Regions from separate parts of the Streptomyces sp. NPDC030296 genome, predicted to be linked through region 2. Evidence: riboswitches for the same ligand, from Rfam matches in the RefSeq annotation. Region 2 holds a riboswitch; each other region holds the start of a gene.
The links. A riboswitch is a leader RNA that binds a small molecule or an ion and turns the genes downstream of it on or off. The one in region 2 is predicted to bind cyclic di-AMP.
Positions count from the first base shown of each region.

Region 1: it holds a riboswitch for cyclic di-AMP, as region 2 does, so the genes downstream of both, ACZ4Z3_RS38465 (M23 family metallopeptidase) here and ACZ4Z3_RS14710 (M23 family metallopeptidase) in region 2, are expected to answer to the same signal.
Region 3: it holds a riboswitch for cyclic di-AMP, as region 2 does, so the genes downstream of both, ACZ4Z3_RS08960 (C40 family peptidase) here and ACZ4Z3_RS14710 (M23 family metallopeptidase) in region 2, are expected to answer to the same signal.
Region 4: it holds a riboswitch for cyclic di-AMP, as region 2 does, so the genes downstream of both, ACZ4Z3_RS18795 (M23 family metallopeptidase) here and ACZ4Z3_RS14710 (M23 family metallopeptidase) in region 2, are expected to answer to the same signal.

Region 1 covers NZ_JBVICQ010000021.1:52,322-59,715, forward strand. Annotated here, with positions in the region: gene ACZ4Z3_RS38430 (outer membrane protein assembly factor BamB family protein) at 1-795, shown strand, start outside; tRNA gene ACZ4Z3_RS38435 (tRNA-Met) at 861-934, opposite strand; gene ACZ4Z3_RS38440 (dihydrofolate reductase family protein) at 1,025-2,182, opposite strand; gene ACZ4Z3_RS38445 (MarR family winged helix-turn-helix transcriptional regulator) at 2,312-2,830, shown strand; gene ACZ4Z3_RS38450 (GTP cyclohydrolase II) at 3,027-3,659, shown strand; gene ACZ4Z3_RS38455 (hypothetical protein) at 3,829-4,245, shown strand; gene ACZ4Z3_RS38460 (SpoIIE family protein phosphatase) at 4,281-5,021, shown strand; cyclic di-AMP (ydaO/yuaA leader) riboswitch at 5,070-5,225, shown strand; gene ACZ4Z3_RS38465 (M23 family metallopeptidase) at 5,236-6,288, shown strand; gene ACZ4Z3_RS38470 (aldo/keto reductase) at 6,398-7,342, shown strand.
Region 2 covers NZ_JBVICQ010000004.1:622,512-629,905, reverse strand. Annotated here, with positions in the region: gene ACZ4Z3_RS14720 (TetR/AcrR family transcriptional regulator) at 1-469, shown strand, start outside; gene ACZ4Z3_RS14715 (SGNH/GDSL hydrolase family protein) at 674-1,459, opposite strand; gene ACZ4Z3_RS14710 (M23 family metallopeptidase) at 1,703-2,638, opposite strand; cyclic di-AMP (ydaO/yuaA leader) riboswitch at 2,643-2,801, opposite strand; gene ACZ4Z3_RS14705 (alpha-galactosidase) at 3,104-5,176, opposite strand; gene ACZ4Z3_RS14700 (tyrosine-protein phosphatase) at 5,393-6,190, shown strand; gene ACZ4Z3_RS14695 (DUF6126 family protein) at 6,265-6,387, opposite strand; gene ACZ4Z3_RS14690 (helix-turn-helix domain-containing protein) at 6,380-7,015, opposite strand; gene ACZ4Z3_RS14685 (aspartate aminotransferase family protein) at 7,114-7,394, opposite strand, start outside.
Region 3 covers NZ_JBVICQ010000003.1:193,250-200,643, forward strand. Annotated here, with positions in the region: gene ACZ4Z3_RS08945 (C40 family peptidase) at 43-1,122, opposite strand; partial or broken gene ACZ4Z3_RS08950 (transposase) at 1,663-1,866, shown strand; gene ACZ4Z3_RS08955 (hypothetical protein) at 2,047-2,400, shown strand; gene ACZ4Z3_RS08960 (C40 family peptidase) at 2,437-3,621, opposite strand; cyclic di-AMP (ydaO/yuaA leader) riboswitch at 3,631-3,805, opposite strand; gene pcrA (DNA helicase PcrA) at 4,078-6,576, shown strand; gene ACZ4Z3_RS08970 (M23 family metallopeptidase) at 6,676-7,394, opposite strand, start outside.
Region 4 covers NZ_JBVICQ010000006.1:132,880-140,273, reverse strand. Annotated here, with positions in the region: gene ACZ4Z3_RS18810 (bifunctional acetate--CoA ligase family protein/GNAT family N-acetyltransferase) at 1-2,669, opposite strand, end outside; gene ACZ4Z3_RS18805 (HPr family phosphocarrier protein) at 2,852-3,133, shown strand; gene ACZ4Z3_RS18800 (GntR family transcriptional regulator) at 3,324-4,037, opposite strand; gene ACZ4Z3_RS18795 (M23 family metallopeptidase) at 4,226-5,011, opposite strand; cyclic di-AMP (ydaO/yuaA leader) riboswitch at 5,024-5,196, opposite strand; gene ACZ4Z3_RS18790 (M16 family metallopeptidase) at 5,422-6,810, opposite strand; gene ACZ4Z3_RS18785 (M16 family metallopeptidase) at 6,807-7,394, opposite strand, start outside.

The sequences.
Region 1 (7,394 bases), on a different contig from region 2:
ACCTGCCCGGCAGTGGTCGGAGGGGTCGCCTACTTCGGCAGCGCCGACTACCACCTCTACGCCGTCGACGTGAGAACCGGCGAGCAGCGCTGGCAGTTCAGCACCGGCGGGGAGGTCAACTCCTCACCGGTGGTCGCGGGCGGCGTCGTCTACGTCGGCTGCGACGACGGCCGCCTCTACGCCGTCGACGCCCGTTCCGGCGACCGCAAGTGGACGTTCACCGCCGGCGGCCGCATCCGCTCGTCGCCGCTCGTCGCGTGGAACAAGGTGTACGTCGGCAGCGAGGACTCCCGCCTCCACGCCGTCGACGTCGAGACGGGGCAGCCCCGTTGGTCCTTCAGGACGGGCGGCGACGTCAAGTCCTCCCCGGCCGCCGCCGACCGGATCGTCTACGCGGGCAGCTACGACGGCAACCTCTACGCCGTCAACTGCGACACGGGCGAACCGCGTTGGACCTTCGAGACGCGGGGCGGCGTGGGCTCCTCGCCGGCCGTCTCCGGCGGTGTGGTCCACGTGGGGAGCGACGACGGCCGTCTGTACGCCGTCGACGCGCTGACCGGCCGACGGAAGTGGGCGTTCACCATCGGCGACGTCGTGTACTCCTCGCCGACCGTCCTCGGCGACGCCGTCTACGTCGGCAGCAAGAACGGCAACCTCTACGCCGTGCGCGCCGACACCGGCCGATCGATCTGGACCTACCGCACCGGCGCCGACATCCGCTCCTCTCCGGCGGCGGCCGCCGGCACCGTGTACGTGGGCAACGACAGCGGCACGGTGTACGCGGTCAGGGCCTGACCTCCGCGCGCATACAAAGACCCGGGGCCGGAATCCTCATCGGATTCCGGCCCCGGGTCTTTCAGTAGCGGGGACAGGATTTGAACCTGCGACCTCTGGGTTATGAGCCCAGCGAGCTACCGAGCTGCTCCACCCCGCGTCGGTGAAACCAGTGTACGTCATGCGCGGGACTCGAAGCACACGGCTTTGTCGAGACCCCGAACACAGCCGTTCCGCGACGCTCGGCTTCTCAGCCCACCAGATGCCGGTTCGGCTCCTTCGCCCGCTCCTCGTACTCCGGTACGACGACGACCACCGCGCCCTCCTCGGCCAGGACCGCGTTGCGGGCCGTCGCGTCCGGCACGAACGTGTCCGGCTCGCGCCAGGCCGTGACGACGCGTCGTACGCCGGCGTCGAGGATGAGCCGGGCGCAGGGGGCCGGGCGCGAGGCGCGGCGGGCGCAGGGTTCCAGGCTGCTGTAGACGGTGGCGGAGGCCAGGCGCGGGTCGGTGGGGTCGAGCTTGGCGAGGGCCGCCTCCTCGGCGTGGGCGACGGGGTCGCCGGCCTCGCGGGAGTGGCCGCGGGCCAGCTCCGTACCGTCCGCGGCGACCACGACCGCGCCCACGCTGAAAGCCGTCCCGGAGGGCGGGCACTCGGCGGCCAGTTCGCAGGCCAGGGCCAGCCAGTGGCGGTCGGCGGCGGAGACGGCGGGGCCGGGGCCGGGGACCGTGGGGACGTAGCGGATGAGGACGACGTCGCCGACCGGCCTCGTCTCCACCAGCCGCAGCCGGCTCCTCGGGCCTCCCGGGTACGCGCCCGTCCCGAACATCCGCGGCGCCTCGGCCTCGCCCACGAACACCGGTGCGACGGCCAGCTGCAGTTCGTCCGCGAGGCCCTGCTGGAGCAGCTGGGTGTGGACGCGTCCGCCGCCCTCGACCATCAGCCGCCCCACGCCGCGTACGTCACCGAGGTGGTCGAGGACGGCGGACCACTCCAGGTCGGGGCCGACGGACACCACGTCCACGCCGGCCGGGCCGGTCGGCAGGCCCAGCGTGCGGAGGTGTTCCGCGCCCTTGTCCGTGGTGTACACCACCTTCTCGCCGCCGGTGTGCCAGAACTGGGCGTTCGGGTCCAGATCGCCGGACGCGCTGACCGTGACCTTGAGCGGGTACTCGGGCAGGCCGGCGGCGACGCGGGCGGCGCGCCGTTCGGGGGAGTTCACCAGCAGCCGGGGGTTGTCGGTGCGCAGGGTGCCGGCGCCGATCAGGATGGCGTCGCTGGCCGCGCGCACCTCGTCGACCCGGTCGAAGTCGGTCGGGCCCGACAGGAGCAGCCGCTCGGGCCCGGTGTCGTCCAGGTAGCCGTCGAGGGAGACGGCGGCGGACAACAGGACATAGGGCTGGGGCATGGAGACGCTCCCTGGTCTGGCTGGCTGAAGTGACGGGCTGACGGGCTGGAACGACGGGCTGACGGGCTGGAACGACGGGCTGACCGGCCGGGCGTGGTTCAACTTTTAAACAATAACTACACTGTACGTATGACGACCCGCTGGCTCACCCCCGAGGAACAGCGTGCCTGGCGCGCCTACCTCGCCGCGAGCACGCTCCTGGAGGACGCGCTCGACCGGCAGCTCCAGCAGGAGGCGGGCATGCCGCACCTCTACTACGCGGTGCTGGCCGTGCTCTCGGACGCGCCGGACCGGCGTATGCGGATGACCGATCTCGCCGAGCACGCGAAGATCACGCGCAGTCGGCTGACGTACGTCGTGACCCGGCTGGAGAAGGACGGGGTGGTCCGGCGCGAGAACTGCCAGTGGGACAAGCGCGGGAGCATCGCCGTCCTGACCGACGAGGGCCTCGCCCTGCTGGAGCGGCTGGCGCCCGGGCATGTGGAGTCGGTCCGCAAGGCGGTCTTCGACCACCTCACCCCCGAGCAGGTCGGCCAGTTCGAGGAGATCTGCTCGGCCATCGCGGCGGCGATCGAGGGGGAGGAGGCCCAGCAGAACGGCCCCGACGACCTGCCGTGGCGCCGCCGCTCCTGCCCCTCGGGCCAGTGACCCCGCCCGACCCTGTCGCCCGGTGACGAGGGATGAGGGGGCGGCCTTTATTCCCCCCATCCCTTCAATGTGACGCATCCCAAAACTGGTTGCCTACTGGTTGCTTGAAATTTGAAGCAGGGGATAGGGTCGCGGCGAGCGCTGTGATTCAAAACTGAAGCACAGCGGCAGTCACACCCAGGACCGGAGAACCCGCATGCCCGACTTCCCCGCTGCCACCCCGCGTGCCCGCGTCCGGGTACCGCTGCGCTTCCAGGACGGCTACGGCGTCGACGCCGAGATGGTCACCTTCCACGGCCTCGTCGACGGCCGTGAGCACCTGGCGATCGTGGTCGGCGACCCCGCCCCCGGCACGGCCCCGCTGGTCCGGATGCACTCCGAGTGCCTGACCGGCGACGTCTTCGGCTCGGCCCGCTGCGACTGCGGTCCCCAGCTGCGCGAGGCGGTGGAGCGGATCGCCGACCAGGGCGGGGTGCTCCTCTACCTCCGCCAGGAGGGCCGCGGCATCGGCCTCTACAACAAGCTCGACGCGTACGCCCTCCAGGACCAGGGCCTCGACACCTACGAGGCGAACACGGCGCTAGGGCTGCCGGAGGACGCCCGCGACTACACGGCTGCGGCCCAGATGCTGGGCGCCCTCGGCATCGACGAGCTGGACCTGCTCTCCAACAACCCCGACAAGGCGCGGCAACTGCGCGACCTCGGCGTCGGCGTCCGGCACCGCGTCCCCACCGGCGTCTTCACCACCGCCCACAACGTCCGCTACCTCCGGGCGAAGGTCCTCACCACCCAGCACACCCTGCCCCTGGCGGAACTGACGGCGGGTTGAACGCCCGGCCGGGACGCCGGCGGGGGGCCTCTGGGGTCTTTCGTTTGGATCATGCCGACTTCGGCAACGGTGCCTTGACTGCTCCGGTGAGCGGGGCGTGACGCGCGTGCCACGCCCCGCGGCCCAGGCGTGATCCAAACGACAGGCCCTGGGCTACGCCCGCGCCCTCGTGCGGTTCCTGCCCGTCCTCCTCGTCGTCAGCGGCCTCTGCTACGACCACTTCATGCCGCGTGACTCAGGGCCGTCCCCTTCTTCACCGCGGCGCAGACCGCGGTACAGCAGCGTGGGCGAGGAGGGCGCGCTCACCGAGATCTCGACCGAGGCGGACGCGCTCACCGAGATCTCGACCGTCGCCACCGTCGCCGTCCTGGCCGTGGCCGTCAACCGACTCGTCCGGCGCAGTGACGCCCGCCTCGCCACGGCCCGCGAGATCGCGGAGGCGGCGCAGCGGGCCGTCCTGCCGAGGCCCCAGGAGCGGATCGGGGAGGGCTGGAGATCGCGGCGCGGTACGAGGCCGTGCAGGGCGTGGCCTCGATCGGCGGCGATCTGTACGCGGTGCAGAACTCCCCCCACGGTCTACGGCTGATCGCGGGGGACGTACGCGGCAGGGGGCTCGGCGCGGTGGCGGCGGTGGCCGTGCTGATCGGCGCGTTCCGGGAGGCGGCCGAGCAGGAGTCGACCCTGGAGGCCGTGGCCCAGCGGCTGGAGCGGGCGCTCGCACGGGAGGTCACCAGGCGGGACCCCCGCGCGGCGGGACCCCACCGTGCCGTACGAGGGGTTTGTGACGGCCGTCCTCGCGGAGTTCCCGCCCGGCGCCGGACTGGGCCGTATCTCAACCGGCGTCATCCGGCTCCGCTGCTGCTCCACGCCGACGGCGCTCTGGGGACCCTCGACACCCCGTGGACCGCGCTGCCGCTCGGCCTCGACGAGCTGGGCACCTGGCCGGACCGCGCGGAGGAGGTCGTGTTCCCGGCCGGCGCGACGCTGCTGTTCTCCACGGACGGCCTGTCCGAGGCGCGGAACGCGGACGGCGTCTTCTCCGACCCGGCCGCCCGGCTCGCCGGCCGTACTTCCCCGCCCCGCGCGCCCTGTGACGACGCTCGCCGAAGAGGTCCGCGAGCACACCGGCGACGGAGCCGCGGACGACATGGCGCTGTTGGCCGCGCACCGCCCCTGAGGAATTTCACTGAGCGTGCCCACCCGAACCCCCTCCGCATTACAACTGACGCACCGTCAGCGCGACTGGAGCGTCCGAGGCGGGGTCAACTCGCCCGTTTTCCACCGCTGATGACCCGTAAGTCCAGCGCAGAAAGCCGAACGATCATTCAGAATCGCTTGGAATGCCGCCCCCGCGTCTATTAACGTTCGATAACGCAGCGCGGTCGTCCCAGCCGTCACAAGAGGCGGCTCCGTGCTCACGCGCCGAATCCCGTAGGGAACCGGGGAACCACCACCCTGGGGTGAATCGCGCGCAAACCGCCGTGGGAGCACGTTCGGTTTACGCGCGTAGGAGACCTTCCGCTCCGAACCCGTCAGCTAACCCGGTAGGCGAAGGAAGGAAAGGAGTACGCCCCACGTGGCGTCCAACCGGTCCGCGACCGAAGCCCCGTTCGTGCCGAGCCAACGCAGCGGCGAACCAGAGACCTTCGGCTTCGGCAGCTACGACAGCGAGAACGAGGGCCCCTTCCAGGAGTGGAACCCCACCGCGGAGTCCCTCCGCCCCGTCCGCGGTCGGCACCGTGTGGCCAAGACCAAGCAGCGTGGCGGGTTCGCCCGTAGCTCCACGGTTCTCGGCGTCGGCGTCATAGCCGCCGTCAGTGGCGCCGGCATGGCCAGCGCCCAGAGCGGCAAGGCCCCGGTGGCCATCTCCATGCCGGACATGCCGAACGTGGGCTCGGTCTTCGAGGACGATGACGCCGCCGACGAGCCCGAGGGCTCGACCGCCCCGCTCAGCCAGGCCGGCCTCATCGCCGCCGACACCCAGCAGGGCACCACCGACGCCGGTGAGGCGCTGCGCGCGCGCATCATGCAGCAGGCCGAGTCCCAGCAGGACGCGTTCGACCTGAAGGCCGCCGAGGCCGCCCAGACCGCCGCCGCGAAGAAGGCCGCGGACCAGGCCGCCGAGGAGAAGAAGGAAGCCGAGGCCAAGGAGGCCGCCGCCAAGAAGAAGGCGGAGGAAGAGGCCGCGAAGAAGAAGGAAGCCGAGCGCCTGGCCGCCCTGGCCAAGCAGTACACGCTGCCGACCTCCTCGTACACGATCACCTCCACCTTCGGCCAGGCCGGCCCCTACTGGTCCTCCGGCTACCACACCGGCCTCGACTTCGCCGCCCCCACGGGCACCCTCCTCAAGGCCGTCCACAGCGGCACGATCACGCAGGCGGGCTGGGACGGCTCGTACGGCTACAAGACCGTGCTCACGCTCGACGACGGCACCGAGATCTGGTACGCCCACCAGTCCTCCATCAGCGTCAGCGTCGGCCAGAAGGTCGGCACGGGCGACGTCATCGGCCGCGTCGGCGCCACGGGCAACGTCACCGGCGCCCACTGCCACCTGGAGGTCCACACGGCCGGCTCGGGCACCGGCATCGACCCGGCGGCGTGGCTGCGCAGCAAGGGCCTGACCGTCTGACCTCGGCCCCGCCCGAGACGAATGTGGCGCCGCGTGAGGCCAAGGCCTGACGCGGCGTCCGTCATGTCACCCGGAATGCGACCGTCGGACCGGGTGGTTGAAGCAACACATGACTTCTCTTCGCAAGCTGGGCACGTCCGACCTCGAGGTCTTTCCGCTCTCCCTCGGCGGCAACGTCTTCGGCTGGACGGCGGACGAAACAGAGTCCTTCGCCGTCCTGGACGCCTACGCCGAGGCCGGCGGCAACTTCATCGACACCGCCGACTCCTACTCCGCGTGGGTCGACGGCAACACGGGCGGTGAGTCCGAGACGATCATCGGCAGGTGGGTGAAGGCCCGCGGCAACCGGGCCGACGTGGTGATCGCGACGAAGGTCAGCCAGCACCCCGAGTACCAGGGCCTCTCCGCCGCCACCATCAAGGCCGCCGCGGACGCTTCGCTGGCCCGCCTGGGCACCGACCACATCGACCTCTACTACACGCACTTCGACAGGCCCGAGGTGCCCGTGGAGGAGATCATCACCGCCCTCGACGACCTCGTGAGGGCGGGCAAGGTCCGCGCGATCGCCGCGTCCAACATCACCCCCGAGCGCCTCCAGGCATCCCTGGACTTCTCGGCCCGCGAGGGCCTGGCCCGCTATGTGGCGCTCCAGCCCCACTACAACCTGGTCTCCCGCGACACCTACGAGGGCGCCCTCCAGTCGGTGGCCGCCGACGCGGGCCTCTCCGCAGTCCCCTACTTCGCCCTGGCCAAGGGCTTCCTCACCGGCAAGTACCGCCCCGGCACCACGGTCGACAGCCCCCGCGCCGCCGGCGCCGGCGCCTACCTGGACACCCCGAGGGGCCCCCGCGTCCTCGCCGCCCTCGACGAGATCGCCCGCTCCAGGAACGCCGAGATCGCCACGATCGCCCTGTCCTGGCTCGCGTCCCAGCCGACGGTAACCGCCCCCATCACCTCGGCCCGCACCACCACCCAACTCCCCCCACTCCTGGCAGCAGCCGACCTCACCCTCACTCCGGAGGAACTGAAGACCCTGACAGAGGCATCGGAGTAACCCGCACCGCGACGGCGCAAGCCCCAGGGACGGGCCCGCCGCACACGGACGA
Region 2 (7,394 bases):
GCTCTACCACTTCTCGACCAAGGAGAAGCTGGTCGCCGAGGCCTTCCGCTACGCCGCCGAGGGCGACCTCGCCCGCCTCCGCAAGCTGATCGCCCGCCGGACGACGGCGCTGCGCCGCCTCCGGGCGGCCGTCCGCTGGTACGCCCCCACCGGCCAGGCCAAGGGCTGGCGCCTGTGGATCGAGGGCTGGGCGGTCTCCCTCCGCGACCCCGCCCTCCGCGAGGTCACCCGTGCCCTGGACCTCCAGTGGAAGGCCGCGCTCACCGGCCTCATCGAGGAGGGCGCGGCCGCCGGCGAGTTCCACTGCCCCGACCCGCAGGCATCGGCTCTCCGCCTCACCGCCCTCCTGGACGGCCTGGCCGTACAACTCACGGCCTACGACGGAGCGGTCTCCCGCACAAAGGCCCAACAGTGGGCGGACGAGACCCTGGCCCGCGAACTCAACCTGCCGGAAACACCGCCAACCTGAACTTCGCCGCGGTACGACCACGGCGGGCCGGCCACCCACGCACCGAAGGGGCGGTGCCGGTGCGTCAGGCCCGTCGCCCACAGCGGCCCAGAGAACCCGCCCCTACTCACCCCCGAGCAGTAGGGCACCGAGCGACGGGCTGACGCGCCGGCACGGCCCGCCCCACGCCGAACCGAACGCGCGAGCGGCCGAACGGCAACTGGTTCAGGCCACGGACGCGATCCGCGTCTTGATGTCGTCGGGCGACAACGCCCCCTTCGCCGACACATGGTCCCCGGACGACTCCCCGCGCAGCCGCCGTCCGATCCACGGCACGAGGTACTCCCGCGCCCAGTGGATGTTGTCCCGCCGCACCTCGAACGTCCCCCGCGGCGGCAGCGGCGGCCACGGCTGCTCGGGGTCCGCCGGCACCTCGAGGCCGAGCACCTGCCCGGCCCGCAGCGCGACCCGCGTGTGCCCCTCGGGCGACAGGTGCAACCGGTCGTCGTCCCAGGCCCGCCGGTCCTGCACGGTCTTCAGTGACCACAGGTCGAGCACGGGACAGCCGTACCGGTCGGCGATGGCCCGCACATGCCCGTTGTACGTCGCGATCTTCCCCCGCAGGTGCCGGAGCACCGGCACGTTCCGCGTGTCGAAGCCGGTGGTCACCATCACCGTGCCGACCGCCGAGGTGAGCCGGGCCACCGCCCGCTCGAACCGCTCGGCGACCTCGTCGGGGTCGGTGCCGGGACGGATGATGTCGTTGCCGCCCGCGCAGAAGGACATGAGGTCAGGCGCGAGTTCGAGAGCCCGCGGCACCTGGTCCTCGACGATCTGGTCGAGCAGCTTCCCCCGTACCGCGAGATTGGTGTATCTGAAGTCGCCCTCGGGCACCCGGTCCGCGAGGAGCACCGCGAACCGGTCCGCCCAACCGACGAACGCCCCGTCGGGGCCGGGGTCGCCGACGCCCTCGGTGAAGCTGTCCCCCACCGCCACGTACGACCCGATCACTGATCTGCTGTTCTTCGAATCGTCTGCCACATCGGGTCATGATTCACCTTCGGATGTGACCTACGCGACCGTAATAAGGGGTTGACGGGCGGTGAGATAGACCACGCTTCACGATCCGATCAACCCGGGAATACGCCAGGTCCAGGCAGCCGCCGCACAGACCGGTCCCGAGCACGCCGAAGGCCGGACCCCGGGGATCGGGGTCCGGCCTTCGACCGCACTCGACCAGCCATCAGCGGCACGTCAGACGGTGACGCCCTTCGACCGGAGGTAGGCCAGCGGGTCGATGTCCGAGCCGTAGTCGGCGGTCGTGCGCATCTCGAAGTGCAGATGCGGGCCGGTGACGTTGCCGGTCGCGCCCGACAGCCCTATCTGCTGGCCGACGGTCACGGACTGGCCCGCGGAGACGCCGATCGAGGAGAGGTGGGCGTACTGGGCGTAGTAGCCGTCGGCGAGCTTGATGACGACCTGGTTGCCGTACGCGCCGCCCCAGCCGGCGGAGACGACGGTGCCCGCGCCCACGGCCTTGAGGCTCGTGCCGGTCGGGGCCACGAAGTCGACACCGGTGTGGTAGCCGCTGGACCACATGCTGCCGGCGGTCTTGTACGCCGTGCCGATGGTCGCGCCCTCGATGGGCAGGGTGAAGCCGGAGTTGTTCGACGGGGCGGCCTGACCCGCGGACGTGTCGGCCGCCTCCTTCGTCGCGGACGCGGAGGTCTTCGACGCCTCGGAGGGCTTGGACGACTGCGTCGACGGAGCCTTCGTCGACGACTGCGACAGCCCGGCCTTCACGGCCTTGCCGCCGATGGTGAGCTTCAGACCGGGGTGGATGAGCGAGGGGTCGGAGCCGATCACGGAACGGTTGTCCGAGTAGAGCCGCTTCCAACCGCCCCGGACGTCCTGCTCGTCCGCGATCTTCGCGAGGTAGTCGCCGGCCTTCACCGTGTAGGTCTTCGTCGCCTTCTTCTTGGCGGCGACCTGTTCGACGGCACCCTTCTCGGGGGTGGCCGCGATCGTCTTCTCGGAAGCCCCGGAGACGGCGGCCGTGGGGGTCGCGGCGTGGGCGCCGGCGGCGCCCATCAGGGGCAGCGCGAGCGCGGCGCCACCGGTTCCGGCGGCGGCGATGGAGCGGGTGAGACGCTGGGACTTGGGACGGCGGTGCTTACCCTTCGCGGGCATGGCGAATTCCTCTCCGGCGCCTGCGAGGTGAGCTGTCGGGTGCGGACTGGAGATGTCCGGCCGGGCTTGTGCCCGGCTTTACCCCTAGCCGTTCCGGAGACCGGAACAGGCGGTACTACCTGTGGGTCCCCCGCTCCTGCCGTGGATCGGGTCGGTACGCGGCTCCGGTCGGCGGCAGGATTGGGCGTCCGTCCGGATCGAGGGTGAACGTAAGCGACTTGTCCCCACAGAGACAACCATCGGGATTTCCTGTGCGTCTTCCTACGTGATCCATACAACGAATCCCGATTACGCTCCGTAAACAGGCCCCGGACACCCCTTTCCAACGGCCCTGGAAATACATGAAAATTACGTGGACATGGCGGCGACCGTGCGTCACGGATATGACGCTGCTCACGCGCCTACGCCTCAGTAGTCTTTATTCCAGGGCCAGTTGGATTAACGGTTCGATTTCGGACAGAACGCTCACATACGACGCAGACGGACAACCTTCGCATCGAAGTCGCCATGCAGCCCCGTCCGCAGGCCGTGATGCAACAGCACCGCCCCTCGGTGCAGTTCGCCCGTTTCGCGGCATTCATAGGTTGCCGCGGAATCGAGGCCGCGCAGCCGGAGCGGCGGGAGCGGCTCGCCGTAGTGCTGGGCCTGGAGGCAGGCGAGGACGACCACCTCGTCGCCGTGGACGTACTGCACGGCGCTCAGCCCTCCGCTCGGCGGGCGCAGCCGGTAGAGGTCACCGCGCTGCACCGCGGGCTTGATCTCCTTGTACAGCTCCACCCACTCCCGCGCCTCGGCCAGTTCCTCGTCGCTCCACCGCGTGAGGTCGCCGCCGACGCCGAGCACGCCCGCCATGGCACTGACGAAGCGGAACCGCAGGGAGCTGACCCGGCCGTTGAGCTGGTTGTTCGGGCTGTCGGTGACCCAGGCGGCCATGACCCGCGCAGGGTGGATGTGGGTGAACCCGTGCTGGATGGCGAGCCGGTCCAGCGGGTCGGTGTTGTCGGAGGTCCACACCTGGTCGGTCCGCGACATGACCCCGAGGTCGATCCGGCCGCCGCCGCCCGAACACGACTCGAAGGCGACGCCGGGGTGCGCGGCCCGCAGCCGGTCCAGCAGGGCGTAGTAGGCGTGCACGTGCTCGACCCACAGCTTCTGCGGGTACTCCTCACCGGGCCAGCCGGCGTCCGTGAAGCAGCGGTTGAAGTCCCACTTCACATAGTCGATCGGGGCGCTGGAGAGCAGGGTGTCCAGCTTCTCCCACAGGTACTCCTGGACGTCCGGCCGCGCGAGGTTGAGCACCAGTTGATTGCGGAGCTCTGTCCGCTTTCGTCCCGGTTGGAACTGTGCCCAGTCGGGGTGCGCCCGGTACAACTCGCTGTCCGGGTTGACCATCTCGGGCTCCACCCAGATGCCGAACTGCATGCCGAGGGCGTGCACCTGGTCGGCGAGCGGCTTCAGCCCCTCGGGGAAGCGGTCCGGGTTGGGCGTCCAGTCGCCGAGTCCGGCCCGGTCGCTGGTGCGCGCCCCGAACCAGCCGTCGTCGACCACGAACAGCTCGACCCCGATGGCCGCCGCCCGCTCGGCGAGCGCCCGCTGCTGCTCCTCCGAGATGTCGAACTCGGTGGCCTCCCAGGAGTTGAACAGCACCGGACGGTCCCGGTCGGCGTCCGGGATGACGTACGCCCGCTGGTAGGCGTGCCAGGCGCGGCTCGCCCCGCCGTGGCCGCCGTCGGACCACAGTCCGGCGAAGACGGGAGTGGTGAACGTCTCGCCCGCCTCCAGTCGCAGCAGGCCCGACTCGTCGTACCCGGCACCGCCGGTGATCTGCACCCGCGCGTCCGGGAGCTGGGCCACGGCGATCCGCCAGGAGCCCGACCAGCCGAGGGCGCAGCCGTAGACCTCGCCGTGCTCCTCGGTGGCATCGGTGTCGAGGGCGACCCAGGGCAGGTGCTGGTGTCCGGTGTGCCCGCGGCGGCTGCCGATGACCTTCTCGCCGTAGGTCAGCTCGCCGCGCACCAGCCGGGACTCGGCCGCCCACCGGCCGTGCAGCTGGGACAGGCGCCAGCTCTCCTCACGGCGGGGCAGCGTCCAGGTCGCCGAGTCGGCCCGCAGTAGTTCCACGGTGGTCCCCTCGTTGGCGAGGGTCACCCAGCGCTCCACGACGTCGTCGCGCATCCGGTAGTGGAGCGTGATCCGCAGACCGTCGTCGAGGAAGCGCAGGCGCAGCTCGTCACCGTCCGCCTCGTACTCCTGGAAGGTCCACTCGGTGCCGCGCCGCTCCTCGGTGCGGACCGAGAGGGCGGGGCGGGTGAAGCGGGGGCCGCCCTCGACGGGGTACTCCTCGTGGCCGTCGACCGGAGCTTCGAAAGGCCAGTAGGGCAGCTCCTGGCGGGCGGCCAGCTCCTCGGCGTCGGCGAGGGAGATCCTCGGGCCCCAGTGGAGGTGCAGCAGCTCGTCGTTCTCGGTGAGCCGCAGGGCGTAGCTGCTCCGGGGGCCCGTGAGAAGCCAGGTCCGGCCGTCCGTGGCGATGTCCAACATCATGGCCTCACAAATTCGAACAGGTGCGATCGTGCCTCAACATCATGGCAGGTCGTCGCGGGAGCGCCCCGCCGCCTGTGGACAACGGAGGCCGACGCCGGGCGCCTGTGGACAACTCATTGCGTCAGGCACCCATGTCGTATCGTCGAGGGGCGCCTCGATGCCGAGCGCGTGCCGTCGACGACCGGCGCCGACGGCCGGATGGGAGGAGCCCCCGTGACGCAGCAGATCCCGTCGACCGAACCCGAGTTGGCCGGGGTGCGCAATTTCCGCGATGTGGGCGGCCTGCCGACCGTGGACGGCCGCCGGGTGCGTCATGGAGTGCTGTTCCGCAGCGGGCATCTCGCGCACGCCACCGACGACGACGCCGCGTTCCTGAGCTCCCTCGGCCTGCACACGATCTTCGACTTCCGCAATGCGGCCGATCAGAAGCTGGAGGGCCCGGACGTCGAGCTGCCCGGCGTACGGAACGTGAATCTGCCGCTGTCCGACCCGGCGGACGGCGCCGAGTTCTGGAAGATGGTCCGCGACGGCGATGTGGACCAGCTGCGCGCGCTGCTGGACGACGGCAAGGCGGCGGGCCGGATGATCGCCTCCTACCGCACGATCATCAAGCACCGCACGGCCGAGCACTCCCGTGTGCTGCACGCGCTGGCGGAGGACAGCGTGCCGGCGCTGATGCACTGCGCGGCCGGCAAGGACCGCGCGGGCCTCTCCATAGCGATCACGCTCCTCGCCCTCGGCGTGGAGCGCGAGGCCATCGTGGCCGACTACCTGGAGTCGAACGCCAAGCACCGCCGCTACAAGGTGCGCCGCAGCAGCAGCTCCCCGAGCGCCTACTCCCCGGAGATCATGGAGCTGCTGAGCCCCCTGTTCGACGCCCGCGCCGAGTACCTCCAGGCGGCCTTCGACACGGTCGAGGAGACCTGGGGCGACGTGGACACCTACCTGGAGCAGGGCCTGAAGCTGAGCCCCGCGAGCCGGGAGCTGCTGCGCGAGCGCCTGCTCGACTAGTCTCGTCACCGCACGGCGCCCGCCTCGGCACGGCACGGCGCGCCCACCTCGCACACCGCACGGCCCCACCCAGGTCACTGCTTGGCGCCCACCTCGAACAGCAGATAGATGAAGGCCGCGAAGAGGTGGCCGACGGCGATGTAGATGATGAGCCGCACCCACAGGGCGCGGGGGAACTTCTCTTCCATGTCAGCCATGGGTGGTCTCCGGGGTGGTCGGCCCGAGGCACAGCGCGGTGGTCGGGCTCTGCAGCAGGGTGTGGACGAACAGCAGGTCGGCGCCGTCGGGATCGGCGGCGGCGATGCGGTGCGGGGTCAGCGAGTCGAAGTGCGCGCTGTCCCCGGGCCCGAGCAGGTGCGCGGTGTCCCCGAGGCGCAGCCGCAGGCGTCCCTTCAGGACGTACAGCCACTCCTCGCCGGGGTGCACGCGCACGATGTCGCCCTGGGAGCCGTACGGCACATGGACGCGCAGCGCCTGCATCCCGCGTCCGGGGGCGCCCGCCTGCCAGTACGTCCAGCCGCCGGCCCGGGTGGGCTCCATGTCACCGGCACGCAGGACGGCGTCCCGTTCGGGGACCGTCTCGCCGAGCAGTTCGGAGACGGTCGTACCGTAGACGCGGGCCAGCGCGAGCAGCATCGGCAGCGAGGGCTGGCGCTGCCCCGTCTCCAGCCGGGAGAGGTGCGCCGGTGACAGCCCGGCGGCCCGGGCCGCCGCCTCCAGCGTGAGGGAGGCCCGGCGGCGCAGGGCACGCAGCTGCGGGGCGACGACGGGCAGGTCCGCGTCCGCCGCGGGCTCGGGAGGGTCCGTACCCTCGGAAGGGCTCATGCCCCCATTCAGCCCCAGCCTTGCCTGTGGGGCAAATTTCTTGCCTCAGAGGCAAAGTGGCCGCCGGTGGCCTGCGGGCATTCCGCTCGGATCGTGGCCTACCGGTTGGCCACCGCCTGCTGCACCAGGGTCCTGCCGAAGTCCCACATCAGCCCGCCGCCGCTGTGCGCGTCGTCCATCACCTCGGTGAAGGCCGCGACGAACCGGTCCACCTCCCGTTCCCCGATGATCAGCGGCGGGATCAGCTTGATCACCTCCAGATGGTCGCCGGAGACCTGAGTGAGGATGCGGTGCCGTTGCAGCAGCGGCACGACGACCATCTGCGCGAACAGTCCCTTGCGCGCCGCCTGGAGCATCGTCCACCGGCTGCGCAGCTTCA
Region 3 (7,394 bases), on a different contig from region 2:
CCACCGACTGACGCGGCTCTGACGGCCCCGACGCTGCCCCGCTCAGGCCACCCGCGTGGCCCCGGCGAACGGCATTTCGTCGAGGGGGGCCACGCGTACCGGCGCGGAGGGGTTCGGGGCGTGGATCATCTGGCCGTTGCCCACGTAGATGCCCACGTGGCTGATGCCGGAGTAGAAGAAGACCAGGTCGCCGGGGAGCAGTTCCGCGCGGGAGACGCGGCGGCCGGCGCCGATCTGGCCGTAGGTGGTGCGGGGGAGGGAGACACCGGCGGAGCGGTAGGCGGCCTGGGTGAGGCCGGAGCAGTCGAAGGCGTTGGGGCCTGTGGCACCCCAGACGTACGGGCTGCCGAGCTTGGAGTACGCGTAGGAAACGGCTGAGGCGGCACGGGGATTGGGGGCGGCGGAGGCGGAGGAGGCCGGTGAGACCGGGCCGGTGAAGGTGCGCGGGGAGGAGAGGGCGGAGCGCGAGGCGTGACCGGTGCCGGAGCCGGGGCTGCTCAGACGGGTCCGGTCCTCGGGCGTCAGGCGGTCGAGGAGCCGCCGTGCCTCGGTCAACTTCGAGGTGACCGTCTTCTTGTGCCGCTTGACCTCCTGCTGCTTGGTCCTGAGGGTGCCCAGTTCGACACGGGCGGCCCCGCGGAGCCGTTCGATCTCCAGCAGCTGCTGCCGTACGCCGGCCACATCGGCCGCCTGCCGGTGGCCGACGCGTTCGGCCAGGGCGGCGTTGTCGAGGTACTGGTCCGGGTCACCGGAGAGCGCCAGCTGCCACGACGGGTCGATGCCGCCGGTCCTGTACTGCGCGGTGGCCAGCGAACCCAACTGCTCGCGGGCGGAGTTGAGCCGGTCGGTGCGGCGGGCCGCCTGGTCGCGCAGTTCCTCCAGTTTCATCTGCGCCTTGTCAGCCTTCTCCTTGGCTCCGTTGTACTTGTCGGTGGCGACTTCCGCCTCCTCGTACAGCTTGTCCACCTTCGCCTTGAGCTGCTCGGGCGTGAGGTGAGGGTCGGCGTGCCCGGTACCGTCGAAACCGGTCGCGGTCGCCGCGCCGGCGAGCGCGAGGGTCGCGGCCGTGCGGACCGTCGGGCCGCCGAGCGAGCGCTGTCTGGGCTTGCGGTGCGCTGCCACGTGGGACTCCAAGTCCTCTCGTACGACCGCCGTCCGTACGTCGGAGCGCACGGACCGCCTGGGGGAGCGGTGACGCATCCGGCGGCGGCCCGCACAGGGGGGAGCGGGACGCCGCCGGACTTTCTCGGCGGTGGTGTCCGACTGCCGCCCCTGGCCCGGGCGGCGGTGGGGAGCCGGTCACCTGAAGGAGGACGCTAAACCTGACTGTGTCGGGCCGGTAACGCGTTGTACGGAAGTGGCGCGCACCGACCGCGAGGTGACCGTATGTGACCGCGATCTCGCCCTGGCGCCGTCGTAATCACACTGCGCGATGACCGATGCGGCGATTCCCGGCCGGGACGGGGCGAGACGGTGCTATGGGGCGCATATATGCAAGATCGATTCCATCGCCACCACTTGCGGCGCAGGGTCTTGGATTCGAAAAGCAAGGCTTGGGGTCGATCGCGCTGCCGTCGTCGATCATGCCACGCGCCGACGAAGCGGCACCGCCGCTGTCCCGCCACGGGGTACATCGCCCCGCGCCGCCCCTCCGGCGACGCCGGCCACTCGAGTGACGCGCTGAACTGCGCACGCATCGATGCGTACGCGCTTCGCCACGCCCTGGCGGTGCTGCCGCAGCCCAAGGCGGCCAACGACCGCTTCGTCCTCGCGGTCGACGTCACCCACTGGCCGCGCCCGGAAGCTCCCGGCAGCCCGGAGCGGCTGTTCTGCCACGTTTACGGACGTCGTGGACGCTCCAGCGACCCAGTCTCGGCCCTGGCGACGTCGCCGAGGTGACCGCTTGAAGCCCCCGCCTCCGGGAGCCTCCCGCGCCCGGAAGTCCTCCGCGTCCGGAAGTCCTCCGCGTCCGGAAGCGCCTCACGCCAGTGAAGCACCCCGCCCCCGGTGCCCGGCCGGTCGTCGCCTCCTCATTAGGCTCCGGCCATGGACGTACTCATCCACCTCTTCGTCGCGCTCCACATCATCGGGATCGCCGCTCTCCTGGGCGGTTTCCTCACCCAGATGAAGGCCATGGGCCAGGGCACCGCCCTCTTCGTCCCCGCCATGCTGCACGGCGCGCTCACCATGTTGATCACCGGAGCGATCCTCGTCGGCCTCAACCAGGCGGACGACCAGCCCGTCAACAACATCAAGATCGGCGTCAAGATGGCGCTGCTGGTCGTGATCCTGGGGCTGGTGTACGTCAAGCGCGACGAGGAGACCGTGGACAAGTCGCTGTTCGGGCTGGTGGGCGCACTCACCATGGCGAACGTCTTCATCGCGGTGCTCTGGACCTGAGCCGGCACGCCTCCCCGCGAACCGGCCGCTCGACGGTTACGCCGGCCGCACCACGCTGTGGATGGAGGACTCGCCGTCGTAGAAGATCGACTCCTCGCGGACGTAGGTGCCCGGCTTCGGGGCGTGGATCATCATGCCGTTGCCGATGTAGAGGCCGACGTGGCCGATGTTGTCGTAGAAGAAGATCAGGTCTCCGGGACGGGCGGCGGGGAGTGAGACGGTCGTACCGGCGTTGACCTGGTCGTAGGTGGTGCGGGGGAGGTCGACGCCGGCGGCCTTCCAGGCGGCCTGGGTGAGGCCGGAGCAGTCGTAGGAGCCGGGACCGGTGGCGCCCCAGACGTACGGCTTGCCGATCTGCGCACGGGCGAAGGCGAGGGCCTTGGCGGCCTTCGTGGCGTAGGTCGAGTCCTCGACCGTCGTCGTGGTCCGGGTGGATGTGGACGGGGAGGTTGAGGCGGAGGTGTCCTGAGGGGCCTCCTGCGTCTCCTGGGGTGACTCGGCCCGTGACTCGGCCGCCGCCTGCTGCCGCGCCAGCTCCTCCGCCTTGCGGTCGGCCTCCTCCTGCTTCCGCTGCTCGATGTCCGCGAGCCTGGCCTTCTCCTCGGCGGTGAGCTGGGAGAGCAGTTCGCGGGCCGCGGCGAGCTTCGCCTGGACCTTGGCCTTGCTGGACTTGAGGGCGTTCTGCGACTCGGTGAGCTGTTCCAGGCCCTCGGACGCCTCCTGGCGCCGCTGCGAGGTCTCCGCCTGCTGCGCGACGTACTCGTCGACGGACTCCTGCTGGCGGTCCGTCAGCCGGTCCATCAACTGGTTCTGGGCGAAGTACTCCTGCGGGTCGTCCGCCAGGAGCAGGGCCGCCGTGTCGGGGGCGGCCGCGCCCGTCCGGTACTGGGCGGCCGCGTACGAACCCAGTTCGCCGCGCGCTTCGTTGAGCTTTTCCGTCCGCTTCGCGACGTCGTCGAGGAGGTTGTCGACCTGTTTCTTCTGCTTTGCGGTCTTCTCCTTGACCGCGTTGTACTTCTCGGTCGCCGTCTCCGCCTGGCGGTAGAGATCGCCTACCTTCTTCTCGATCTCCTCCAGACTCGGCTTGTCGTCGGTCGAAGGGGCGGCGGTGGCCGTCTGGGAGAGCAGGGCCACGGAGGTGAGGGCGGCGGTGGCGAGAGCGGGGGTGCGGATGCCCGCGCGCGTCCGGCCGGCCGGACGCGGCTTGCGGTGCGGCGCCATGGTTCGGCGACTCCTTCCGTAGTCCGCCTACCGAGTTAGCTGTCGGGTTCGGGCGCAAGCTTTCGGAAGGTTTGCCCTACGGCCCTCGCCGCGTACGGCGGTCGGGTCGATTCACCCCAGAGGTCGGTGGGTCCCCGGCTCCGGCTGCCGTGGAGGGGCGCACCGGACTCGGCGGAGGCCGTGCGGCCCGGCGACGTTCGCCGGTTGGGTCGTACGGCCTGACCCAAGACGCTAGCCAACTGGTGTGGTCCGTGTGAAGGTTGATGTTCGATATGCCCGATACGTTTTCGTGACCTTGGCCTCGCGGACACGATAGGTGCTACGTTCGGTCGCTCACCGTGATGGGGTGCGTGCGACCGATGGCCCACGGCTCCACGGGGCGCGGCCCGGAGCGTGCCCACGGACTTCCCGGGGCGGCCCCTCGCTGTCAGTGGGGGCGCCTAGACTCGGAGAGCGATGAGCAGCCTCTTTGACGACAGCTTCCTGGCGGACCTCCAGGCCCCCCGCGGCCGTGACGAGGAGCCCCCGCCGCCGCCCGAGGACGATCATGTGCCGGAGTCGATTCCGGACGATCTGTTCGGCGGGAAGTTCGACGTGCCGCCGGACCGGGACGCCTACTACCGCGACGGCGCCCCACGCCCCGCGATCGACGCGGCCGCCCTCCTGGACGGGCTGAACGAGAACCAGCGCGCGGCCGTCGTGCACGCCGGCTCCCCCCTGCTCATCGTGGCCGGCGCCGGCTCAGGCAAGACCCGCGTGCTCACCCACCGCATCGCCCACCTGCTCGGCGAGCGGAACGTCCATCCGGGCCAGATCCTCGCGATCACCTTCACCAACAAGGCCGCGGGTGAGATGAAGGAGCGTGTCGAGCAGCTCGTCGGGCCGCGGGCGAACGCGATGTGGGTCATGACCTTCCACAGCGCCTGCGTCCGCATCCTGCGCCGCGAGAGCAAGAAGCTGGGCTTCACCTCATCCTTCTCGATCTACGACGCCGCCGACAGCAAGCGCCTGATGGCCCTGGTCTGCCGTGATCTGGACCTCGACCCCAAGCGCTTCCCGCCCAAGTCCTTCAGCGCCAAGATCAGCAACCTGAAGAACGAGCTGATCGACGAGGAGGACTTCGCCGCCCAGGCCACCGACGGCTTCGAGAAGACCCTCGCGCAGGCCTACGCGCTCTACCAGTCCCGCCTCCGCGAGGCGAACGCGCTCGACTTCGACGACCTGATCATGACGACGGTCAATCTGCTGCGCGCCTTCCCGGATGTCGCCGAGCACTACCGCCGTCGTTTCCGTCACGTCCTCGTCGACGAGTACCAGGACACCAACCACGCCCAGTACGCCCTGGTCAGGGAGCTGGTCGGCACCTCCGAGCACCCCGTCGACGTGCCCCCCAGCGAGTACGACATCCAGCCCGCCGAGCTGTGCGTCGTCGGTGACGCCGACCAGTCGATCTACGCCTTCCGCGGCGCGACGATCCGCAACATCCTCCAATTCGAGGAGGACTACCCGAACGCGACGACGATCCTGCTCGAACAGAACTACCGCTCGACGCAGACGATCCTCTCCGCCGCCAACGCCGTCATCGAGCGCAACGAGTCCCGCCGCCCCAAGAACCTGTGGACCAACGCGGGCGCCGGCGCGCAGATCACCGGGTACGTCGCCGACACCGAGCACGACGAGGCCCAGTTCGTCGCCGACGAGATAGACCGCCTCACGGACGCGGGCCACGCGAAGGCCGGGGACGTCGCCGTCTTCTACCGGACCAACGCCCAGTCCCGTGTGTTCGAAGAAGTCTTCATCCGCGTCGGCCTGCCCTACAAGGTCGTCGGCGGCGTCCGCTTCTACGAGCGCAAGGAGGTCCGGGACGTCCTGGCCTACCTGCGTGTTCTCGCCAACCCGGAGGACTCGGTCCCGCTGCGCCGCATCCTGAACGTCCCCAAGCGGGGCATCGGTGACCGTGCCGAGGCGATGATCGACGCCCTCTCCCAGCGCGAGAAGATCAGCTTCCCGCAGGCGCTGAAGCGCGTCGACGAGGCATACGGCATGGCCGCCCGGTCGACGAACGCGGTCAAGCGGTTCAACACGCTGATGGAGGACCTGCGGACCGTCGTCGAGTCCGGCGCAGGTCCCGCGACCGTCCTGGAGGCGGTCCTCGAGCGCACGGGCTATCTGGCCGAGTTGCAGGCGTCCACCGACCCGCAGGACGAGACCCGCATCGAGAACCTCCAGGAACTCGCGGCCGTGGCCCTGGAGTTCGAGCAGGAGGCCGGCGCGGCGGAAGGCGAGGGCGCGACCCCGGCCAGTCTCGCCGAGTTCCTGGAGCGGGTCGCCCTGGTCGCCGACTCCGACCAGATCCCCGACGAGGACGAGGACGGCTCGGGCGTCATCACGCTCATGACCCTCCACACCGCCAAGGGCCTGGAGTTCCCCGTCGTCTTCCTGACGGGCATGGAGGACGGGGTCTTCCCGCACATGCGTGCCCTGGGCCAGACCAAGGAGCTGGAGGAGGAGCGCCGCCTCGCCTACGTCGGCATCACCCGCGCGCGGGAGCGGCTCTATCTCACCCGGTCGTCGATGCGCAGCGCCTGGGGGCAGCCGTCGTACAACCCGCCGTCCCGCTTCCTGGAGGAGATCCCGGCGAGCTACCTGGAGTGGAAGCGCAAGGGCGGCTCCGCGCCGATGTCCTCGGGGCCGGTCGGCGGGATCGCGTCGTCGTTGTCGTCGTCGCGCTCCCGTTCCTCCGCCTCGGGCGCGTCCGGCTTCGCCACCCGTCGCACCAACGAGAAGCCGGTGGTCTCCCTCGCCGTCGGCGACCGCGTCACCCACGACCAGTTCGGCCTCGGCACGGTCATCGCGGTCAAGGGCACGGGGGCCAACGGGGAGGCGACGATCGACTTCGGTGACGCCAAGCCGAAGCGGCTGCTGCTGCGGTACGCGCCGGTGGAGAAGCTGTAGCGACCCGAGGCTCGGTGACGAGCCTCCGCCTCCGGTGACATGACTCGGGCCCCTGCTCAGCAGGGGCCCGGTTGTCGTGTTGGTGCCGGTCGGTGACGGTTACGTCGGGTCCAGTCCGTGGCTGCGCAGCCACGGCAGGGGGTCTATGGCCGAGCCGCCCGCGGGGTGGACCTCGAAGTGCAGGTGCGGGCCGGTCGAGTTGCCCGAGTTGCCCGAGTAGGCGATGACATCGCCGGCCTTGACCGTCGCACCGGAGGCGACCTTGTACGTGGAGAGGTGGCAGTACCAGGTCTCGGTGCCGTCCTTGGCGGTCACGATGACCATGTTGCCGTAGGCCGGGTTCCACTGCGTGCGCACGGTGCCGTCGGTCGCGGCCATCACCGGCGTGCCGTATGAGACGGGGAAGTCGATACCGGTGTGCAGCGACATCCAGTTGACGCCGGACTGCCCGTAGTACGCGCTGAGCCCGTGCTTGGCGACGGGCAGCGCGAACTTCGGCCGCAGCCGCTCCTTGCGGGCCGCCTCGGCCGCCGCCTTCTTCTGCTCCAGCTCCTGCTGGGCCTTCAGGTCGATGCGCTCCTGCGTACGGCTCGCCCGGTCGGCGAAGTCGTCCGCCTCGGCGGACAGGCTCTCCAGCTGGGTGTCGAGCTGGTTGTTGGCGGCGGACGGCTTCACGGCGGTGGCGTCCGACTTGGTGGCCGCCGTCGTCTCCGTCTCGCCTCCACCGATGCCGACCGAGGCCGCCGCGATACCGGCGACACCCATGACGCATGCCGAGGGCACGGCCACCGTCAGCAGGGCGGAACGTTTGGCCGGAG
Region 4 (7,394 bases), on a different contig from region 2:
ATCAGCCGGTGCGCCATGTCCCCGAGCAGCTGCGACGCCGGTCCGGCCAGCCCGAAGGAGAGCACCGCTCCGGCCGCCGGGTCGACCACCGTCCGTACGATCGTGTCGACACCGCGCGGGGCCATGGCCTGGACGACCGGACGCAGCTCCTCCGGCCCGCCGAACAGCTCCGTCAACTCCGTGTACGCCCGCCGCAGTTGCTCCTCGTCCGCAAGGTCGAGCCGTACACCGCCCAGGTCCGCCCGGTGCCTCAGGTGCGGGGCGGTCGTCTTCAGCGCGACGGGATAGCCGAGCGCCTCGGCCGCCGCCACCGCCTCGTGGGGCGTGGGCGCGGGCCGTGCCTCCCGGACCTGGATGCCGTACCGGGCGAGCAGGGCGCAGGTGTCCTCCGCTCCGAGGTCGAGCCCCTCGCCCCGCGCGAGCAGCTCGTCGATCTGCCGCGCGGCGCCCTTCTCGTCGATGTCCTCGTACTCGGGCACCTTGCCCGGCTCCGCCGCCTCGCGCCGCCACTGCGCGTACTTCACGGCTTCGGCGAGGGCGCGGACGGCCCGCTCGGCGGCGGGATAGGCGGGGATGAGCCGGGAGTCGGCGGGCCGGGCAGGGGTGGGTGGGGAGTCGGCGGGCCGGGCAGGCGCGGCGGCTTCCGCCCGGAGGGGCCGGGCGGGGGCGGAGGGGGGCGCCGCCGGGGTGGCCGTCGCCTCGGTGGGCGGTCGTTCCACGGGGTGCCGGGTGTCCCCCTGGGGCCGGGCTGCCGGGGGCTGTGTGGCACCGCTCGCGGCAGCCGGGGTCCGGTCGCCGGCCTGGGGTGCGGTGCTCGCCGCGGCCGACAGCGCCTCGGCGAGGCCGCCCAGCTCGACGTGCACGACGAGCACCGGCTTCGCGGGGGTCGCCGCCGCCGCGGAGCGGAGCGCCTCGGCGAGGGCCGCGTCGCCGGGGGACGTCTCCCCCAGTGCCGGTATGGCCGTCACGACCACGGCGTCGCAGGCGTCGTCTGCCAGGGCGTCCGACAGCACCCGGTGGAAGTCGTCCGCCGAGGCGGCGGTCGTCAGATCGACCGGCGGCAGCGGACGGAGCCCCTCCGCGAGGCACGCGTCATAGGTGAGCAGCCCCAACGACTCGGAGTTGCCGAGGATCGCCACCCGCGGGCCCGCCGGGAGCGGCTGCCGGGCCAGCAGCAGACCCGCGTCCACCAGCTCCGTGATCGTGTCGACCCGGATCACCCCCGCCTGGCGCAGCACCGCGGACACGGTGGCGTGCGGCAGCCGCGTGGCGCGCACCGCGTGCCCCTGCGGGGCCGCCCCATGGCGTGCTCCCTGGACGACGACGAGCGGTTTGACCGCGGCGGTCCGCCGGGCGAGACGGGTGAACTTGCGCGGGTTGCCGATGGACTCCAGGTACATCAGCACGACATCGGTGTCGGGGTCCTCGTACCAGTACTGGATGACGTCGTTGCCGGAGACGTCCGCCCGGTTGCCGGACGACACGAACGTGGACACGCCCGTCACGCCGGTCACCCCTCCCCCGCGCCGGTGCAGCCGGGACAGCAGCGCGATGCCGATGGCGCCGGACTGGGCGAAGAGGCCGATGCGCCCGGAGCGCGGCATCTCCGGGGCGAGCGAGGCGTTGAGCCGTACGTCGGGGGCGGTGTTGATGACGCCGAACGCGTTCGGTCCGATGATGCGCATGCCGTACGCGCGCGCCTGGCGGACGAGGTCGCGCTGGCGGTCGTGTCCCTCGGGACCGCTCTCGGCGTACCCGGCGGAGACCACCACGAGGCCCTGCACACCGTGTTCACCGCACTCGGCGACGACCTCGGGGACCTGCGCGGCGGGGACGGCCACGACGGCGAGGTCGACGGGGCCCTCGATGTCACGGACGGAGGGGTAGGCCGGAACGCCGTCCAGCTCCTTCTCCCGGACGGCCCTGTTCACCGCGTGGAGCCGGCCCGCGAAGCCGGCGTTCCGGAGGTTGGCGAGCACGCTGCGGCCCACTCCGCCCGGTGTGCGCCCGGCGCCGATGACGGCGACCGAGCCGGGGGCGAGGAGCCGCTGCACCGATCTGGCCTCGGCCCGCTGCTCCCGGGCGCGCTGCACGGCGAGGGAGCGGTCGGTGGGCTCCAGGCCGAACTCCAGGCGTACGACGCCGTCCTCGAAGCTGCGCTTCTGCTGGTACCCGGCGTCGGTGAACACCTTGATCATCTTGGTGTTGGCGGGCAGCACCTCGGCGGCGAAGCGCCGGATGCCGCGCTCGCGGGCGACGGCGGCGATGTGTTCGAGGAGGGCGGAGGCGACGCCGCGGCCCTGGTGGGCGTCCTGGACGAGGAAGGCGACCTCGGCCTCGTCGGCGGGGGCCGAGGCGGGCATTCCGTCGGGGCCGATCCGGTCATAGCGTACGGTGGCGATGAACTCGCCGCCGACGGTGGCGGCGAGACCCACCCGATCCACGAAGTCGTGGTGCGTGAAGCGGTGGACGTCCTTGGCGGACAGGCGAGGGTACGGCGCGAAGAAGCGGTAGTACTTCGACTCGTCGGAGACCTGCTCGTAGAAGCTGACCAGACGCTCGGCGTCATCAACGGTGATGGGCCGGACGCGTGCGGTGCCGCCGTCGCGCAGCACCACGTCGGCCTCCCAGTGGGCGGGGTACTCGTGCCGGTCCGACGAGGTCTGCATGGGCCCCAGAGTACGGCTCGCGTCCGACGACGGCGCGGGGCAGTCTGGGGAATCACGACAGCCGGTGCGCGGTCAGGCCGTGGGCCCGTTCCGGTGACGCTTCACGATATGGGAAACTGGTCTAGACAACCCGGTCTAGACCTCTTCGAGGTACCCGAGACACACCTGAAGGGCAGCATCACATGGCTGAGCGCCGCGTCAACGTCGGCTGGGCCGAGGGCCTCCACGCCCGCCCCGCTTCCATCTTCGTCCGGGCCGCCACGGCCTCCGGTATCCCCGTGACGATCGCCAAGGCCGACGGCAACCCCGTCAACGCCGGTTCCATGCTGGCGGTCCTGGGCCTGGGCGCCCAGGGCGGCGAGGAGGTCGTCCTCGCCTCCGACGCCGAGGGCGCGGACGCCGCGCTCGACCGTCTGGCGAAGCTCGTCGCCGAGGGCCTCGAGGAGCTCCCCGAGACGGTCTGACCCACGCGGCAGCGGCCGGAAGGCCACTCGCGGCAGCACTGAAGGGCTCGTCCGATTTATCGGGCGAGCCCTTCGCATTTCCCTGGGCAGAGGGGTCGGATAAATCTGTCCGCGACGTCGTTAAATCCGTCCGCGGGCAGCAGAAATTACGCCCCTCGAATTCATACCTTCTTTGTATACGGCCCTCGTGTTAATGCCGCAGACTCGGCGTGTTTACGGGGTGTTGCGAAGTCCTCACACGGTCCGGTCGGTCGGGACGCTCCGGCGTCGCGGGCCGGCCGGGAAAGCGCAGCCGGTGCGCCGAGGTGGCCCGCTCGGTGTGCAGAGCGGTGATCGTCCGCGCGCGCTCGCTGTCACCGCGGGCCACGGCGTCCACGATGCCGCCGTGCTCGGCCCAGGACTCCACGGGGTTGGCCGGCGCCTCGACCGCGTACATCCAGGCGATCTTGTGCCGTAGCTGGGCGAGCGTCGAGGTCAGGGCAGGGCTCCCGGAGGCCTGGGCGAGCGTCTCGTGGAACCAGCCGCCCAGGGAGCGCAGATCCTCGCTGTTGCCCCGCCTGGCCCGCTCCTGGCCCAGCCTGACCAGGCCGCGCAGGACCTTCAGGTGCGCCTCCGTGCGGCGCTGGGCGGCGCGGGCGGCGCCGAGGGGCTCGAGCAGCATGCGCATCTCCAGCAGGTCGGATGCCTCCTGCTCGGTCGGCTCGGCGACGCACGCGCCCGCGTGCCTGCGGGTCACCACGAAGCCCTCGGCCTCCAGCGTGCGCAGTGCCTCGCGCACGGGGACGCGGCTCACGCCGTAGCGGCGGGCGAGCAGTTCCTCGGTGAGGCGGCTGCCGCGCTCGTAGACACCCGCGACGATGTCATCACGGATCGCCGTGCATACCGAGTGCGCCGGAATACGCATGACCGACCTCCGCCTTAATCCCCGTGAAACGTCATTGATTGACGTGTGTTCAGCTGACTCTATTGCAGCGGGCCGGAATTTCCGATGGCGGGCCGGAATCCATGGATATTTTTTGGACAGCGGGTACGCCGCAACAAGGAAAGCCCCGGCTCGGTGAGCCGGGGCCTCCTGAAGCGGTGAGGCTTTCGTCAGACGTTCACGCCGTGCGAGCGCAGGTACGCGACAGGGTCGATGTCCGAGCCGTACTCGGCCGTCGTGCGGGCCTCGAAGTGCAGGTGCGGGCCGGTGACGTTGCCGGTCGCCCCGGAGAGGCCGATCTGCTGGCCGGGGGTGACCGTCTGGCCGACGGAGACGCTGATGGACGACAGGTGGCCGTACTGGGTGAACGTGCCGTCGTTCATCTTGATCACGACGTTGTTGCCGTACGCGCCGCCCCAGCCGGCCTCGACGACGGTGCCGGCGCCCACGGCGTGGACGGGCGTGCCGGAGGCGGCGTGGAAGTCGACACCGGTGTGGCTGCCGGAGGACCAGACGGCGCCGCCCGACTTGTAGCCGGTGGAGATGTAGGAGCCGGTGATGGGAGAGACGTACGCGTTCAGGCGCTCGCGCTCGGCGGCGCGGGCGGCACGTGCCTTGATCTCCTCGCGCTCCTCGGCGGCGGCGCGCTCCTGCTTCGCCTTCTCGGCGGCGGCCTTGCGGGCCTCCTCCTGCGCCTTCTGCTTGACGGCGGCCACCTCGGCGGCCTGCTGCTGAGCGGCCGCCTGGGCGTCGACCTGCTCGGCGACCGTGTCACCGAGGACGATGATCTGGTTCAGCCCCGTCTGCTCGGGGGCGGGCTCCGCTGCGAGCGCCGGGACGGCGACGGTGCCGACGACACCGGTGGTGGTGAGAGCGGCGACGCCCACGGTCCTCGTGGTCGTGCGCTTCACGCGGCCGGGACGGCGGTGCTTCCCGGGAGCGCGGGTGAACGCCATGGAGTGGCTGATCCTTTCCTTCCCTCTCGCCTACCGGGTTAGCTGACGGGTTCGGAGCAGGAAGGTCTCCTACGGACACCCCTCGTTTCGCGAAGCTCGCGAAGGGCACCCGATTCACCCCAGGGACTGCGGTGGGTCCCCGGCTCCCCTGGCTCGCGCCGTGGGGGACTCGGCGATGACTGTCCGGTGCCGCGGGTGCGGCGAACTGCTGGCGAACAGCCGGACCGACGCTAAGCGGGCCGCCTCCGAAATAACAAACGCATCACGGGTTTTGAGGCATACGCCACAGGTCAGACGTGCAACCTCCCCCATCAATGCGAGCAATACGGGCAAACAGGGGCCCCGGTGACACTTCCGTCACCGGGGCCCCTCGTCGGCCTGCCCGCCCGCGAGCCGGTTGCCCTCGGCTTCTACTCGGCGGGTACGACGGTGACTTCGCCGATCCCGAGGGCCCTGACCGGCTCCTCGATCTGCGCGGCGTCACCGACGAGGACGGTCACCAGACGGTCCACCGGGAAGGCGCTCACGACGGCCGCGGTGGCCTCCACGGTGCCGGTGGCGGCGAGCTGTCGGTACAGCGTCGACTGGTAGTCGTCCGGCAGGTGTTGCTCGACCTGGTCGGCCAGGGTGCTCGCCACGGCGGCTGCCGTCTCGAACTTGAGAGGGGCGACCCCGACGAGGTTCTGCACGGCGACGTCCCGCTCGGCGTCGGTCAGGCCCTCGGCGGCGAGGGTGCGCAGCACCGTCCACAGGTCGTCGAGCGCCGGACCGGTGTTCGGTGTGTCCACGGAACCGCTGATGGCGAGCATCGAGACACCGGAGCCGTCGGGCGCGGAGCGCAGCACCTGGCCGAACGCGCGCACGCCGTAGGTGTAGCCCTTCTCCTCGCGCAGGACGCGGTCCAGGCGGGAGGTGAGGGTGCCGCCGAGGCAGTAGGTGCCGAGCACCTGGGCCGGCCACACCCGGTCGTGCCGGTCGACGCCCACGCGGCCGATGAGCAGCTGCGTCTGGACGGCGCCGGGACGGTCCACGATGACCACGCGCCCGGTGTCGTCGGCGCTCACCGCCGGCATGGTGCGGGGCTTGGCCGGGGAGCCCGTCCAGGCGCCCAGGGTGTCGCCGAGCACCGCGTCGAGGTCGACGCCGGTGAGGTCGCCGACGATCACGGCGGTGGCCGTCGCCGGGCGGACGTGCCGCTCGTAGAAGGCGCGTACGGCGGCGGAGTCGATGCTCGCCACGGTCTCCTCGGTGCCCTGGCGGGGGCGGGACATGCGGGAGTCCGCCGGGAACAGCTGCTTGGAGAGCTCCTTCGCGGCCCGGCGGCCCGGGTTCGCGGTCTCGTGCGGGATCTCGTCGAGCCGGTTGGCCACGAGCCGCTCGATCTCACTGTCCGCGAACGCGGGGGCCCGCAGGGCGTCGGCGAGCAGACCGAGCGCCTTGCCCAGCCGCGACACGGGCACTTCGAGGGAGAGGCGGACGCCGGGGTGGTCGGCGTGCGAGTCGAGGGTGGCGCCGCAGCGCTCCAGCTCGGCGGCGAACTCCTCGGCGGAGTGCTTGTCGGTGCCCTCGGAGAAGGCCCTCGTCATGATCGTGGCGACGCCGTCGAGTCCGGCGGGCTCGGCGTCGAGGGGGGCGTCGAGGAGAACCTCGACGGCGACGACCTGCTGGCCGGGGCGGTGACAGCGGAGCACCGTCAGGCCGTTGTCCAGGGTGCCGCGCTCGGGCGCCGGGAACGCCCAGGGCCTGGCCTCGCCGGCCTGGGGCTGCGGGTGGAAGTCCATGGTCGCGAGCTCGGTCACTTCGCCGACTCCTCGTTCTCGTCGGTGGTCGCGTCGGCGTCCGTCGCCGCGCTCTCGGCCTCGTCGTCGGCGTCGTCGACGGGTTCGTAGACGAGCACCGCGCGGTTGTCGGGCCGCAGGCGGGCCTTGGCGACCTCCTGGACCTCCTCGGCGGTCACGTCGAGTACCCGGTCGACGGCGGTGAGGGCGAGCTTGGGGTCACCGAACAGGACCGCGAAGCGGCACAGTTCGTCGGCGCGGCCCGCGACCGTGCCGAGCCGGTCCAGCCACTCGCGCTCCAACTGGGCGTGGGCGCGCTCCATCTCCTCGGCCGTGGGGCCCTCCGCGGCGAACCGGGCGAGCTCCTCGTCGACGGCGGCCTCGATGACGGGCACCTCGACGTCGCCGGAGGTCTTGACGTCCATCCAGGCCAGGGACGGGGCGCCGGCCAGGCGCAGCAGACCGAACCCGGCCGTCACCGCCGTGCGGTCGCGGCGCACGAGCCGGTTGTAGAGGCGGGAGGACTCGCCGCCGCCGAGGATGGCGAGGGCCAGGTCGGCCGCGTCGCACGCGCGTGTGCCGTCCTCCGGGAGGCGGTAGGCGGC